2 linked regions of the Longispora fulva genome follow. The protein of the gene in region 2 interacts with the protein of the main gene of each other region in a pairwise test. Links are inferred from orthologs where the notes say so. Each region holds a gene or a part of one and is shown on either strand. Other genes may lie near its edges.

Region 1 (7,162 bases), 3.0 Mb from region 2 along the record:
GGGGCACGGCGGCGGCGCGTACCGCCGACGAGCTCCTGGTGGCGAGTTTTCCCAACGCCCGGGCCACGGCATGGGCCCTCGGCGACCGGCCGGCGACGTTCGTGGTGACCGGCGGCGAGGAGGACCGGGAGTGCGCGGAGTTCATCGCGGCGCTGCGGGAGGACCCCGACACCGCGCCGGAACCCTATCTCGAGCGCTCCCGCCGGTCGAGGGCGGCTGTGAGGCTCGCCGAGGGCGTGGCCAGCGGGTACTCGGGAATCAACGCCCTCGACGTCGAGCGCTCACTCGCCCTTGACGTCCTGAACCGCCCCCTCGTCGCGACCCCGACCGGGGACCACCTGATCCTGACCTGAGGCCGCGCGACCGCTAGGACGCCGACGAGCGGATCTCGTGCCCCGCGCTGGTGATGCACTTGCCGGACCCGAGGTTCCACTTCCAGCCGTGCATCTGGCAGGTCAGCACGCCGTCCTCGACCTTGCCGAACCGGCCGAGGTCTGCCTTGAGGTGCGGGCACCGGCGCTGCACGGTCCAGCCGTCGAGCTCGATGTCCTCGGCGTCGGGCTTCTGTTCTGCGTACCAGCCCTCGGCGTAGTTGATCCGCTCCTCGGACAGGCACTTGAAGAACGCGTAGACGAACTCGTTGTACTGGCCGATCCGGGCCGCCGAGAACCGGCAGGACAGGAACAACGAGTTGACCCAGTCGCCCTCGTCGATGAAGATCAGGTGCTCGACCAGGCGGCGCTCCGTGCGGAACCGGTAGCGGACCTTCTCGTCGGCGGCGACCCGGATCTCCTTGTTCGGGAAGTCGAAGACGATGCTCTCGACGACCTCCTCGGAGTCGGTGGCCAGCAGGTCGAAGCGCACCGGGCCGCCGATGCCGCCCGCGATGTACTCCGACTCCCCCATGATCGGCTCGACCCGGCGCTTCAGCTCGGCGAGCACGTCGATCTCGGGGTGCGACCAGGTGGCCTTCTCCGCCTCCAGCGCTGGCCGCTTGCGCTCGGCCATCTCCCGCAGGTAGACCGGCTTGTTCTCGAAGAACGCGCGCACGTCCGCGACCGGGTGCTCGACCTTGCCGGTGGCGGCATCAGCGACGGAACCGGGCAGCAGCAGCACCCCGTTGTCGTAACCGAGGCCCTCGATGTGGTCGAGGAACACCTGCTGGTCGGGGAAGATGTTGCCCTCGTCGCCGTGGATGTCGTTGAACTGCCACAGCGCGTCGTCCAGGAAGCACGGCGGGCCGGCGATCGGGATGACGTAGCTCGCGTTCAGGTCGTCGATGTAGCGCACGGTGCGGTCGAACTGCCGGTCGCGCTTCTGCTTGCCGAAGGCCGTCTTGGCCGCCTGGGGCAGTTCGTACACCATCGGGTACCAGATCGCCCCGCTGAACTGCAGCAGGTGCGCGTGCACGTGCCCCAGTTCCGCGAAGGTCGACAGGTCCGTGGGGCGGGCGTCGTTCTGGTTGAGCAGCCGCACGCCGTCGTGCTCGACCCAGATGGCGGAGTCGCCGATCGGGCCGTCCGTCGGGGAGGTCAGCGCCTGGATCATGACCTTCAGGCCGTCGATCTCGTGCACCTCGTCGCTCTTCGTGCGGAAGAACGAGGTGAACCCGAGTTCGCGCAGCTCGTCCTCCAGCTGCGACGTCGGGTACTCCGGCAGCAGGACCGTCGCCTTCTTACTGATCCGCGACGCCAGGAACTCCGCGTCGAAGTGGTCGCGGTGCAGGTGGGAGACGTAGAGGAAGTCGGGGTTGCCGAGCCGGTCCCAGTCGAGGTCGACATTGTCCGGGAAGGGGAACCACGACCCGAAGTAGGCAGGATTTACCCACGGGTCGCACAGGATGCTCCCCGCGCCGGTCTCGATGAACATGCCCGCGTGACCGGTACCGGTGACCCGCACTCTCAACCTCCTCAGAAAGACGCGCCCTAGACGCTACCCGAACCCTCCGACGGGCCCCCAACCCGTCATGCCAGACTGATCTCGACGTACACCGTAGGAAGGGACTCGACAGTGGCTGGCAGCTCCGAACCGGTGACCTCGCCGGACCAGCACAAGCCGACCAACATGAAGGTTGCTCGGATCGGCGGCATCGTCACGATCCTGGTCCTTCTGGTCATGACCATCGGCAACCACGAGGGCAACGTCGAGAACGTCTGGCTGATCGGCCTCGCCGCGCTGCTGGCCGCCACCCTCGTCGGTGACTGGCTCCTCCGCAAGAACGGCCTCAAATCGAACTAGCTCGACCAACGAAAAGAGCCCCGCAGCGATGCGGGGCTCTTTTCGTTGGATCTACTTGCGGAGCAGGGCCCGGATCTCCTTGAGCGCCGAGTCGACGTCCGCCTCGAAGTACCCGCCCTGAACCAGGCTGAACTGGCTCGGGTCGAGCTCCCCGTCGGCGACGGCCGCACCGGAGCGCCCCGTCATGTACGCCAGGACCGCGTCGAACAGCCGGTCCACCTGCGCCGGGTCGTACCCGCTGCCGAAGCGGCGCGGCTGGAACGTGCGTCGCAGCGCGTCCACCTTGCCGACCTCGTCGGGAGTGAAGGCGCCGGTCACGGCACCCATCTCGCCGGTCATGTCCATCCGACCGTGCCGGCCGGCCGCATCGTAGCCGCCACTGTTGAAGCTCGTGGGGTCCGGACGCGGATACTCCCCCGACCGGCTCTGCGGCGGGGCCGCCACCGGGGGCAGGGGCGGCGGGACGACGCTCGGGAAGTTCTGCGTCGGGTAGTCCTCGCGGACCGGCGGCGGGGCGAACCCGCGGTCGTCGCGCACCGGAGGCTGCTGCGAGGTGCGGTCGTCGAACTGGGGCGGCATCCCGGGCTGCGGCGGCATCGGCGGGCGCTCGTCGAACGGCGCCTGGGGCCGCTCGTCGAAGGCCTGCACGGGCGGCGGGCCCTGGGGCTGCACGCGCGGCGGGACCTGCTGAGGCGCGAGCCGCTGCTCCACCCGCTGGTACAGGCCGCCACGCTCCTCGAGCTCGGTCAGCTGGCGCTCCACCCGGTCGAGGTGCAGGTCCACCTGCCACTCGTCGTAGCCGCCGAACCGGACCCGGAAGACCACGTCGTGGACCTCCTGCGCGGTCACGGGCGTGCCCGGAGCGTCACCACCCAGCGTCGCCTCCACGCGGTCGAGGAAGATGTCCACCTCGTCGACCTTGTAGCCACGGCGCAGCGCCCGACGTCGGAACCGCTGACCACCTGAACTCGTCACTCATCCACCTCCGCAGCAGCGAGCTGCCCACATGCCCCGTCGATCTCCCGACCCCGCGTGTCCCGAACTGTAGTCGGCACTCCCGCGGCACGCAGTCGTCGGACGAACTCCCGCTCCACCGGCTTGGGGCTCGCATCCCACTTGCTGCCGGGTGTGGGGTTGAGCGGGATGAGGTTCACGTGTGCCAACCGACCAGATAGTAGGCGTCCGAGCAGGTCGGCGCGCCACGGCTGATCGTTCATATCTCTGATCATCGCGTACTCGATGGAGACCCTACGTCCGGTCTTCGACGCATAGTGCCACGCCGCGTCAAGGACTTCGGAGACCTTCCACCGGGTGTTCACCGGGACCAGCTCGTCGCGCAGCTCGTCGTCCGGGGCGTGCAGGGACAGCGCCAACGTGACCGACAGACCCTCGTCGGCCAGTTTGCGCATCGCGGGCACCAGGCCCACGGTCGAGACTGTCACGTGCCGCTGGGACAGGCCCAGGCCCTCCGGGGCAGGATCGGTGATCCGTCGGACCGCCTCGATGACCCGGTTGTAGTTCGCCATCGGCTCGCCCATGCCCATGAACACGACGTTCGACAGCCGGGTCGGCATGCCCGCGAGCTGGCCACTGGCCGCGATCCGGGCGGCGTCGACGACCTGGTCGACGATCTCGCCGGTCGACAGGTTCCGGGTCAGGCCCGCCTGGCCGGTCGCGCAGAATGGACAAGCCATGCCACAGCCGGCCTGTGACGAAATACACACCGTGGCCCGACCGAACCTGGCCGGTTGATCCGAGTCATCCGATTCGTCAGATCCCGACGGGTACCCCATCAGGACGCTCTCCACGAGCGAGCCGTCGTGCAGCTTCCACAGCGTCTTCTGGGTCAGCCCGTCGTCCGTCGCGAGCCTGCGGGCCGGGGTGAGCAGCTGGGGCAGCAGCTCTGCCGCCAGCTTCTCGCGCAGCCCGGCGGGCAGGTCCGTCATCGCCGCCGGGTCGCCCTCTAAGCGCCCGAAGTAGTGCGTCGAGAGCTGGGTGGCCCGGAACGGCTTCTCCCCCAGCTCCGCGACGGCGGCCCGACGCCCGGCCAGGTCGAGGTCGGCCAGGTGCCGGGGCGGCATGGAACGGCCGGCGCGGCGCGGCGGCGACATGTTGAGTACAGGCAGGGTCGTCATGACTCAGCCAGTGTCCCACGCCGACCCCCGAACAACCGACCCCAGGGAGGTGAACGCGAGCCACTTCACCCGGTGGGGGCGGCCAACACGCTCAGCAACATGTACCCGAGCGGGGCGGCCACGAGCAGGGAGTCCAACCTGTCCATGACGCCGCCGTGGCCGGGCAGCAGCGTGCCCATGTCCTTGATCCCCAGATCACGTTTCAGTAACGACTCCGCCAGATCGCCCACGGTCGAGCCGATCGCCAGGGCCACGCCGAACACGGCGCCCGCCCACCACGGCGTGTCGAGCATGAACCGGAGCATCAGCGTGCCGCCGATCGCGCAGGCGAGCACGGATCCGCCGAAGCCCTCCCAGGACTTCTTCGGGCTCACGGTCGGCGCCATCGGGTGCTTGCCGAGGAACACGCCGGCGATGTAACCGCCCGTGTCGGAGAGCACCACGGCGGCCACGACGCACAGCACCCGCAGCGCGCCGTCCTCCGGCCGCAGGAGGAGGACGAAGAAGGAGGCCAGGAACGGGACGTACACGGCGACCATGGCCGCGGAGGTGACCGACCGCGCGTACGCCGGCGGGCCGTCCGCGAGCCGCCACACCATCACGGCCAACAGGGTGAGCAGCAGGCCGATCGTGAGCGCGCCGACGTCTCCGAACCAGGCGAGGCCGATCATCAGCACCCCGCCGGCCAGCAGCGGGCCCAGCGGGGGCCGTTCCGGACCATCGCCCAGCGCTCGGACGAGCTCCCAGATCCCGATGACGACGGCTGCCGCCAGGAGGAACAGCGCGCCCTCGCGCCGGATGAACAGGCTGGCCACGACGAGCGCGCCCAGCCCGGCGCCGACCCCGATCGCCGCCGGCAGGTTCCGGCCGGCCTTGGGGGGCGCGGGGGGTGCGTCGGGGACGGGAGCCGCGGGGGGTTCGGACTCCGGTACCCCCGGATGGTCTTCCGGCGGCAACGGCGCGGGAGGTGCGAACGGGTCGAAATCGGACTCTGGGTGCGCGACGGGGCCGGACTCCGCCCACGACGGGGTGGTGGAGTCCCAGGCCTGGTCGAGCCAGTCCGGCTGCTCGTCGGCCGGTGGGTCGGCGCGCTCGCGGCGGGCGCGCCGACCTCCGTTCTCGAAGGGGTCGAAATCTGTCATCAGACTTCGAGCAGCTCGGCTTCCTTGTGCTTGAGCAGCTCGTCGATCGTCGCCACGTACTTCGCGGTCAACGCGTCGAGCTCCTTCTCCGCCCGCTTCACCTCGTCCTCGCCGGCCTCGCCGTCCTTCTGGATCTTGGCGAGCTCGTCGTTGGCGCGGCGGCGGATGTTGCGGACGGCGACCTTGGCGTCCTCGCCCTTGCCCCGCGCGACCTTGATCATGTCGCGGCGGCGTTCCTCGGTCATCGGCGGGATGTTGATCCGGATCTGGGTGCCCTCGTTGTTCGGGTTCACGCCGAGGTCGGAGTCGCGGATCGCGCGCTCGATGTTGCCGAGCTGGCTCGCGTCGTAGGGCTTGATGATGACCATGCGGGCCTCGGGCACGCCGATGGACGCCATCTGCGGCAGCGCGGTGGGCGTGCCGTAGTAGTCGATCACGATCTTGGAGAACATGGCGGCGCTCGCCCGGCCCGTGCGGATCGCCGCGAACTCCGACTTGGCGTGCTCGACTGCCGAATCCATCTTCTCCTCGGCCTCGAGGAGTGTGTCGTCGATCACCTGGCTCGTCGCTCCTTCAGGAAGTCGGTGGTGCGCTCTACTTGCGGGGCCCGGCCTCAGCCGAGGTGATCAGGGTGCCGATCCGCTCGCCGCCGAGTGCCCGGACGAGGATGTCGTCGCCCTCGGCCCCGAACACCAGCATCGGCAGGCGGTTCTCCATGCAGAGGCTGAACGCGGCCGCGTCGACCACCTTCAGTCCACGCCGGAGCGACTCCTCGAACGTGATGGTATCGAGCTTCTCGGCGTCCGGGTTGGTCCGCGGGTCCGAGGTGTACACGGCGTCCACGCCGTTCTTGCTCATCAGCACGGCGTCCGCGGCGATCTCCAGCGCGCGCTGGGCCGCCACGGTGTCGGTGGAGAAGAACGGCATGCCGGCGCCGGCGCCGAAGATGACGACCCGGCCCTTCTCCAGGTGCCGGATGGCCCGGCGCGGGATGTAGGGCTCGGCGACCTGGGCCATGTGGATGGCGGTCTGCACGCGGGTGTCGATGCCCTCCTTCTCCAGGAAGTCCTGGAGGGCCAGGCAGTTCATCACGGTGCCGAGCATGCCGATGTAGTCGGCACGGGGGCGGTCCATGCCGCGCTTCTGCAGCTCGGCGCCCCGGAAGAAGTTTCCGCCGCCCATCACGACGGCGACCTGCACGCCCCGCTCGGTGACGGCCTTGGCGATCTGGCGGGCCACCTCGGAGACGACATCCGGATCGACGCCGACCGCTCCGCCGCCGAACATCTCGCCGGAGAGCTTCAGAACCACCCGACGGTAGCGGGTGGAGGCCGTGTCGGTCATGGAATCCTCCGAAGTCAGTCTATTACGCGGCAAAAGGGCCGCAGCGGCGCGTCAACAACACACCACCGCGGCCCCCTCTGGTCTTGCTTAGGCCTGGCCGACCTCGATGCGGGCGAACCGCGTCACGGTGATCCCGGCCTCGGTCAGGATCTGGGCGACCGACTTCTTCGAGTCGGTCACCGAGGCCTGCTCGGTCAGCACGACGTCCTTGAAGAAGCCGTTGACCCGGCCCTCGATGATCTTCGGCAGGGCCGCCTCGGGCTTGCCCTCCTCGCGGGAGGTCTGCTCAGCGATCCGACGCTC
Region 2 (6,271 bases):
GGCGGGGGCCGACACGGCCACGACGAGCGCCGGCCCGTACGGCCCGGCATAGCTGCCGCCGACCTTCGTCCGGGAGGCGCCGGGGCGGACCCGGACGGCCACGATCATCGGCCCACCGACCGACCGAGCCTCAGGCCCTCGCCCCAGCCCCGCCTCAGGCCATGGCCCTGGCCCTGGCTCAGGCCTTGGCCCTGGGCTTGGCCCAGGCCCGGGCCTCGGGAGGTCAGCTCCTGCCGCCGAGGGCGGTGGCCGGCTCGCAGAGGCCGCACGGCGAGAAGCCGAGCGCCTGGGCCTCGCCCACCGGCAGCGGCTCGGGATCGCGGCCGACCAGGTGGTGGCAGCCGGACAGGTGGTAGCGGGGCCGGCCGTCGACGACCCAGACCCGCGTGGTCAGTCGCCCGATCCGGGAGGTGACCGCCGGCGCGACCTCCTGGGCCGCCGGCTCGTCCTCGGGGTCGTCCTCGTACTCCAGTTCCTCGTCGTCGAGGTCCGGGGTGGTGCGGTTGGCCGGTCCCGCGAACGCCGAGCCCCCGAGATGGCCCGGCGGCGGGGCGGCAGGTTCGGCCGCCCGCTCCGGCGGATCGGTGAGCCCCAGATAGCTGGAACCAGTCAGATGCCGGCGACCCGCCTCCGGAAGCTGGGAATCCGCAGCCAGCCCCAGCTCGGACAGCGCGCCCCCCAGGCCAGAGGAAGCCTGGCCGAGGTCAGACAGCGCACTCCCCAGGCCGGAGGAAGTCAGGCCGAGGCCAGATGGCGCCTGTCCCGGGCCGGACGTCGTCAGCCCCGGGCTGGAAACCGCGCCGCTCGCGCCGGACGCCGACCGCCCGGCTTCCGGCTCCGGGTCGGAACCCGCCTGCCCTGGCTCGAGGGTGGGCGTACTCGGGTCGGAGCCGTCCCGGCCCGAGTCGAAGGCCGCCGGTGAGTCGGAGAACACCCGCCCCGAGCCGTGGGCCGTCGGCGCGGAGCCGGAAAAGTCCTGACCTGAGCCTGCCGGCCCCGGGTCGGAGAACGCCTGACTCGAAGAGAAGGTCGACCGCTCCGGATCGGAAGACGGCTCACCAGCGTCGGAACCCGAACCGCCCAGGTCGGACAACGGCTCGCCTCTGCCGCCGGACGACCCCGACGCGCCGGGGGTGTCCGCAGCGGGCGTCGCGTGCCGGTCCCTGAACCAGTCGGGAGCCACGGTCTCAGCCGTCGTTATCCGCCCGGCCAGTCGGACCCGGTCGGCATACCTGCCTGACGGGTCCTCGCCCCCGGACGACTCGCTCGGAGAAGTGTCGGAGATCCGACTCTGTGCGATCACGGTCGCGCGGGAACTCGTCGGCGCGGCCGCGACCGGCTGGCGGGAGCCCCGGTAGATCAGGACCGCCGCCACGCCGCAGATCACGACCGCCGCGATGAGTAGCAGGTTCGACGCGTACGCCAACCCCGCGATGACGAGTGCCACCGCGACGAGGATGAGCAGAAGACTTCCGACCAACACGGGCTCACCCCCGCCGCGTCACAGATGAAAGGTCAGCGGCCCGGACCGTCGAGGGTGTTACGCCCCGTCGGACCGTACCCACCGCTGAGGCCGGCCGTGGCCAGCCCGCCGGCGGGGGTGCCGTTGCTCCGGCCGCTCTCGGCGCGGGTCAGCTCGTCCTCGAGCCCCTGTCCTTTGCCGGACAGGTCCCGCAGCTGGCTCTCCAGGTACGCCTTCAGGCGCGTCCGGTACTCCCGCTCGAAGGCCTTCAGCTCCTCAAGGTGCTTCTGCAGAGCGTTGCGCTTCGTCTCCAGGCCGCCCATGGCCTCCTGGTGCCGCTGCCGCGCGTCCCGCTCGAGCGCCTCGGCCTTGCCGCGCGCGTCCCGCGTGACCTCGTCGGCCTTGGCCCGGGCCTCGGCGAGCACCTTGTCCGCCTCGCGGCGGGCGTCGGCGACGTGGTCGTCGGCGGTGCGCTGGGCCATCATCAGCACCCGCAGCGCCTGCTGCTCACCGGCGTCGCCGCCCGCGGCACCGCCACCGGCGCTGATCTGCTCGAGCTCCTGCTGCATCTGACGGGCTGCCTGCTCGGCCGCCGCCTTCTCCCGCTGCACGCGCTCGAACTGCGACTTCAGGTCGGTCAGCTCGGCGACGAGGCGCGGGTCGTTACCCCCACCAGCGGGAGCCTGACGGCCACCACCAGCACCGGCGGTGCGGAGGTCGGTGTTCTCCTCGATCAGTCGGGCGAGCTCGCGCTCGACCTCGTCGAGGAAGGCGTCCACCTCGTCCTCGTCATAGCCCCGCTTGCCAATCGGGGGTTTCTTGAAGGCGACGTTGTGCACGTCGGCCGGGGTCAGCGGCATCGGAACTCCTCGGGTCAGTTAGAGGCCGCGCGGTCACACGGTCCTAGCGGCTAGGCCGCCCGGACCAGAGGCCCTACTACGAAGTACATCAGCACTAACACGATAGCGAGCAGAGCTAGGAAGGCCAGGTCCACGCTCACCGTACCAATCCTGAGCGATGGGATCACTCGCCTCAACGCCCGAAGGGGTGGTTCAGTGACGCTCCACACGCACTCCATCGCTGCGGCGGCCCCACGTCCGGGCCGCCAACGACGGGACAGGGAGCGAACCCAATCCAACACAATCCGGGCGAGGAGGAACAGGAAAAATACGTATAGGAGCAGGTAGACGACCTGAACGACGTTCGACAGCACCGGCCCCGCGCCCTCGCTTCAGCTCTGGTGGAAGAACCCGCCCTCGGCGATCTTCGCCTTGTCCTCAGCGGTCACTGTGACATTGGCCGGTGAGAGCAGGAACACCCTGTTGGTGACGCGCTCGATCGTACCCCGGAGTCCGAAGGCCAGGCCTGCCGCGAAGTCGACCAGACGCTTGGCATCGGCCTCGTCCATCTCCGTGAGGTTCATGATCACGGGTGTACCGTCCCGGAACCGCTCCCCGATCGTCCGTGCCTCGTTGTACGTCGTGGGGTGCAGGGTCATGATCCGGTAGTTCGTGTCGTCCTCTTCGACCACGACCGCCCGCTCGCGGAGCTGCACCTGCGGGGCGAGCGCGAGATTGTCCTGGGTGAGGGTCGTCACACCGGCCCGGCCTTCGCGCAGGGGCCGGACACTCGCCCGCTCCGCACGGGTCTCCATCGCGGCGGCGGCGGCCCGCAGGCGCGGGGCGTCCTCCTCGTGCTGACGGCCCCGGGAGTCCTCGTGGTGGGCCTCGGGCTCCTCGTCCTCGTACTCGTCGTACCGGTGGTCGCGGTCCCGATCCCGATCCCGGTCCCGCGAGCTGGGCCGACGGTCACGCTCCGTGTAGCGGCCGTTGTCGTTCTCGTCCGCGTAGCGGTCCTCGTCATCCTCGATGAGGCCGAGCCAGACGCCGGCCTTCCGCAGAGCACCCATAGCGTCTCCCCCCTCGCAAACGTTGGTCTTGGTAATCACACCGATGTGATTCGATGCTCGTTCAGGCTAACCCAGCGGGCGGTCGGCTTCCGAGGATTGCGCTGCCGACACGCACATGAGTGGCACCGAACGCAATGGCCTCGGCAAGATCGCCACTCATTCCGGCCGACAGCACGGTGGCTGTCGGATATCCGACAAGAAACTTCGCCGTGTACTCCGCGAGAACACCGAACGCCCGCGCCGCCTCCCAGTCCAGCGGCGCGACAGCCATCAGCCCCCGCAGCCGCAGCTCAGGACGCCTGACCACGGCCTCGGCCAGCGCCATGAGCTCCGGCTCCGGCACCCCGCCCCGGCCGACCGCCCCGTCGAGGCTCAGCTGGAGCAGGACGTCCAGCGGCCGGTCCGGGCGCTCGCGGGCCACGGCGGCGGCCAGCGCGTCGACCAGGGACTCCCGGTCCACGGAGTGCACCATGTCGGCATAGCGGACCACGGAGCGCGCCTTGTTCCGTTGGAGCTGCCCGATGTAATGCCAGGTCAACGGCCCACCACCGAATGCGGCGGCACCGGTGCCGGCCGCCCCGGGGGCCCAACCCGCCAGCGCCCCGGCGACCAGCGCCGCCTTCGGGGCGGCCTCGGCGTCGCGGTTCTCCCCGACGTCGCGCACCCCCAGGTGCCGCAGGTGCACGACGTCGCTGGCCGGATACGTCTTGGTGACGGCGACCAGGGTGATCTCCCCGGGGTCCCGCCCGGCTGCGGCGCAAGCGGCGGCGATCCGCGCCCGCACCCGCGCCAGCCCGTCGGCCAACTCCGCCCGCCGCACAGCTCCGGCGTCATCTCCAGTGGAGGTGTCCCGCCCGGCGGCACCCTCCGGACGACGGGCGGCAGCGGACGAGCCGCCGGGATGCCCCGACGGCTCGACCTGTGTCGCATTGTCCTCTCCGGCGTTCGGCCCCTGGCCACCCACCGGTGTCTCCTCAGGTAACAGCTCAGGCACCGTTCTTCAGGAAGTCCGGCACGTCCACGTCGTCGAACAGCACCCTGCGCGGCTGCGGCTGGGTCGGCGCCGGGGTGACAGGGCGAACCGGGGTCACATTCGCCGGGGCGGCCTGCTCGACCGGCTGCGGGGCCTTGCGCGCGGGCTCCGCCGGCTTGTACGCCGGGCTGCCCCCGTCGAAGCCGGCCGCGATCACGGTGATCCGGACCTCGTCGCCGAGCGCGTCGTCGATGACCGCGCCGAAGATGATGTTCGCGTCGGGGTGCGCGGCGTCGGTGACGAGCTGCGCCGCGTCGTTGATCTCGAACAGGCCGAGGTCCGAGCCGCCAGCGATGGACAGCAGGACGCCGCGCGCCCCGTCCATGCTCTGCTCGAGCAGCGGGCTGGAGATCGCCGCCGTGGCAGCCTCGACCGCGCGGGAGTCGCCCCGCGAGGAGCCGATGCCCATCAGGGCGCTGCCGGCGCCGGACATGACGCTCTTGACGTCGGCGAAGTCGAGGTTGATCAGGCCAGGCGTGGTGATCAGGTCCGTGATGCCCTGGACACCGGACAGCAGCACCTGGTCGGCCTGGCGGAACGCGTCCATCATCGACATCGACCGGTCGCCGAGCGCCAGGAGGCGGTCGTTCGGGATGACGATGAGGGTGTCGCACTCGTTGCGCAGGTCGTCTATCCCCGACTCGGCCTGCACCTGGCGGCGCTTGCCCTCGAAGGAGAACGGCCGGGTGACCACGCCGATGGTGAGCGCGCCGAGCTTGCGGGCGATGCTCGCGACGACCGGCGCGCCGCCGGTGCCCGTGCCGCCGCCCTCGCCGCAGGTCACGAAGACCATGTCGGCCCCTTTGAGGACCTCCTCGATCTCGTCGCGGTGGTCCTCGGCGGCCTTCTTGCCGACGTCGGGGTTCGCCCCGGCGCCGAGGCCCCGGGTGAGCTCGCGACCCACGTCGAGTTTGACGTCGGCGTCGCTCATCAACAGCGCCTGCGCGTCGGTGTTGATCGCGATGAACTCGACGCCCTTCAAGCCGACCTCGATCATCCGGTTGACGGCGTTGACGCCGCCCCCGCCGATCCCGACAACCTTGATGACCGCGAGGTAGTTGTGCGGAGTTGTCATCGGTCTGCCATCCCTTCGAGGTGATCTGCTCGCCCGTTCAGGGTGCCCGCGTGGTGCACGCTTACCCCCGTGCCGTCTGTGGCGAAGGACAAAACCCTAAACCTCTACTAGAGACTTACAGTTATGTCAACTTCCTGTACTGGCCCGGAACGTATTCCGCATCCGGCCCCAAACCAAAGACATCCCCCGGCGTGTCGCGGATCTTGTTCCGGACTGTGGGAACAGATCACCGCATCACGGGGAAGTCCGGCGCGCTGACGTCGATGACCGCACCAGGACGGCCGAGGAGCAGCGTCGCGGTCTTCGACTTCTTGTCGCTGTCCTCGGCGTCGCCCCACACCACGGAACGTCCCTTGGCCAGCTCCAGTCGGATCCTGGTGACCGACTCGGCCTCCAGAGTACCCAGTTGGGAGCGTAGTTCAGGACTCAAAGCCGACAGGACCCGCAAAGCGGCCTGAGTGGTCGGATCCGACGGCCCCGGACTGGGCAGCCTCAACAACGGCAGGCCGGCCGGCCGCGCGGCCACGACCTGGAACAGCACCCCCTGGTGGTCGAGAAGACCGAAGGACGTGTCCTGGGGTACGACAGCCAGAGGTCTACGCTCCGTCACCGTGACCACCACGGCACTCGGCCAGGACCGGGACACGTCGACCCGGTCCACCGGGGCGAGCGCCGCGACCCTGCGCACCACCCCGTCGGTGTCGATTCTGGCCAGTGGCGTCCCCGGCACGACGTGCGCGGCCTCGCGCACCTGCTCCGGGGTGAGGATCGCCGCGCCCTCCACCCGCACCT

What was found. The genes of interacting proteins can lie anywhere in the genome.
Region 1: the proteins of ftsZ (region 2) and rlmN interact in binary tests that used the Escherichia coli proteins (3 or more experiments, as listed by UniProt). The link is inferred for Longispora fulva from one-to-one orthologs.

The regions. Positions count from the first base shown.
Region 1 is NZ_JADOUF010000001.1:4,839,696-4,846,857, forward strand. What follows is about bases 2,292-5,278. They hold rlmN (dual-specificity RNA methyltransferase RlmN), read right to left. Parts: upstream 4,374-5,278; coding sequence 3,210-4,373; downstream 2,292-3,209. Other genes in these bases: IW245_RS21525 (DivIVA domain-containing protein), read right to left, coding at 2,292-3,213; IW245_RS21535 (phosphatidate cytidylyltransferase), read right to left, coding at 4,439-5,278. Outside these bases: IW245_RS21510 (2-phosphosulfolactate phosphatase), read left to right, coding at 1-353; IW245_RS21515 (Rieske 2Fe-2S domain-containing protein), read right to left, coding at 367-1,869; IW245_RS21520 (DUF2631 domain-containing protein), read left to right, coding at 2,065-2,238; more of IW245_RS21525, read right to left, coding at 2,290-2,291; more of IW245_RS21535, read right to left, coding at 5,279-5,515; frr (ribosome recycling factor), read right to left, coding at 5,515-6,072; pyrH (UMP kinase), read right to left, coding at 6,110-6,859; tsf (translation elongation factor Ts), read right to left, coding at 6,947-7,162.
Region 2 is NZ_JADOUF010000001.1:7,883,923-7,890,193, reverse strand. What follows is about bases 3,419-6,202. They hold ftsZ (cell division protein FtsZ), read right to left. Parts: upstream 5,480-6,202; coding sequence 4,358-5,479; downstream 3,419-4,357. Other genes in these bases: IW245_RS36595 (cell division protein FtsQ/DivIB), read right to left, coding at 5,706-6,202; IW245_RS36605 (YggS family pyridoxal phosphate enzyme), read right to left, coding at 3,433-4,191. Also shown: IW245_RS36630 (DUF167 domain-containing protein), read right to left, coding at 1-108; IW245_RS42765 (chromosomal replication initiator protein DnaA), read right to left, coding at 224-1,483; IW245_RS36620 (DivIVA domain-containing protein), read right to left, coding at 1,516-2,322; IW245_RS36615 (YggT family protein), read right to left, coding at 2,373-2,675; IW245_RS36610 (cell division protein SepF), read right to left, coding at 2,694-3,371; more of IW245_RS36595, read right to left, coding at 6,203-6,271. UniProt on the Escherichia coli protein: Essential cell division protein that forms a contractile ring structure (Z ring) at the future cell division site. The regulation of the ring assembly controls the timing and the location of cell division.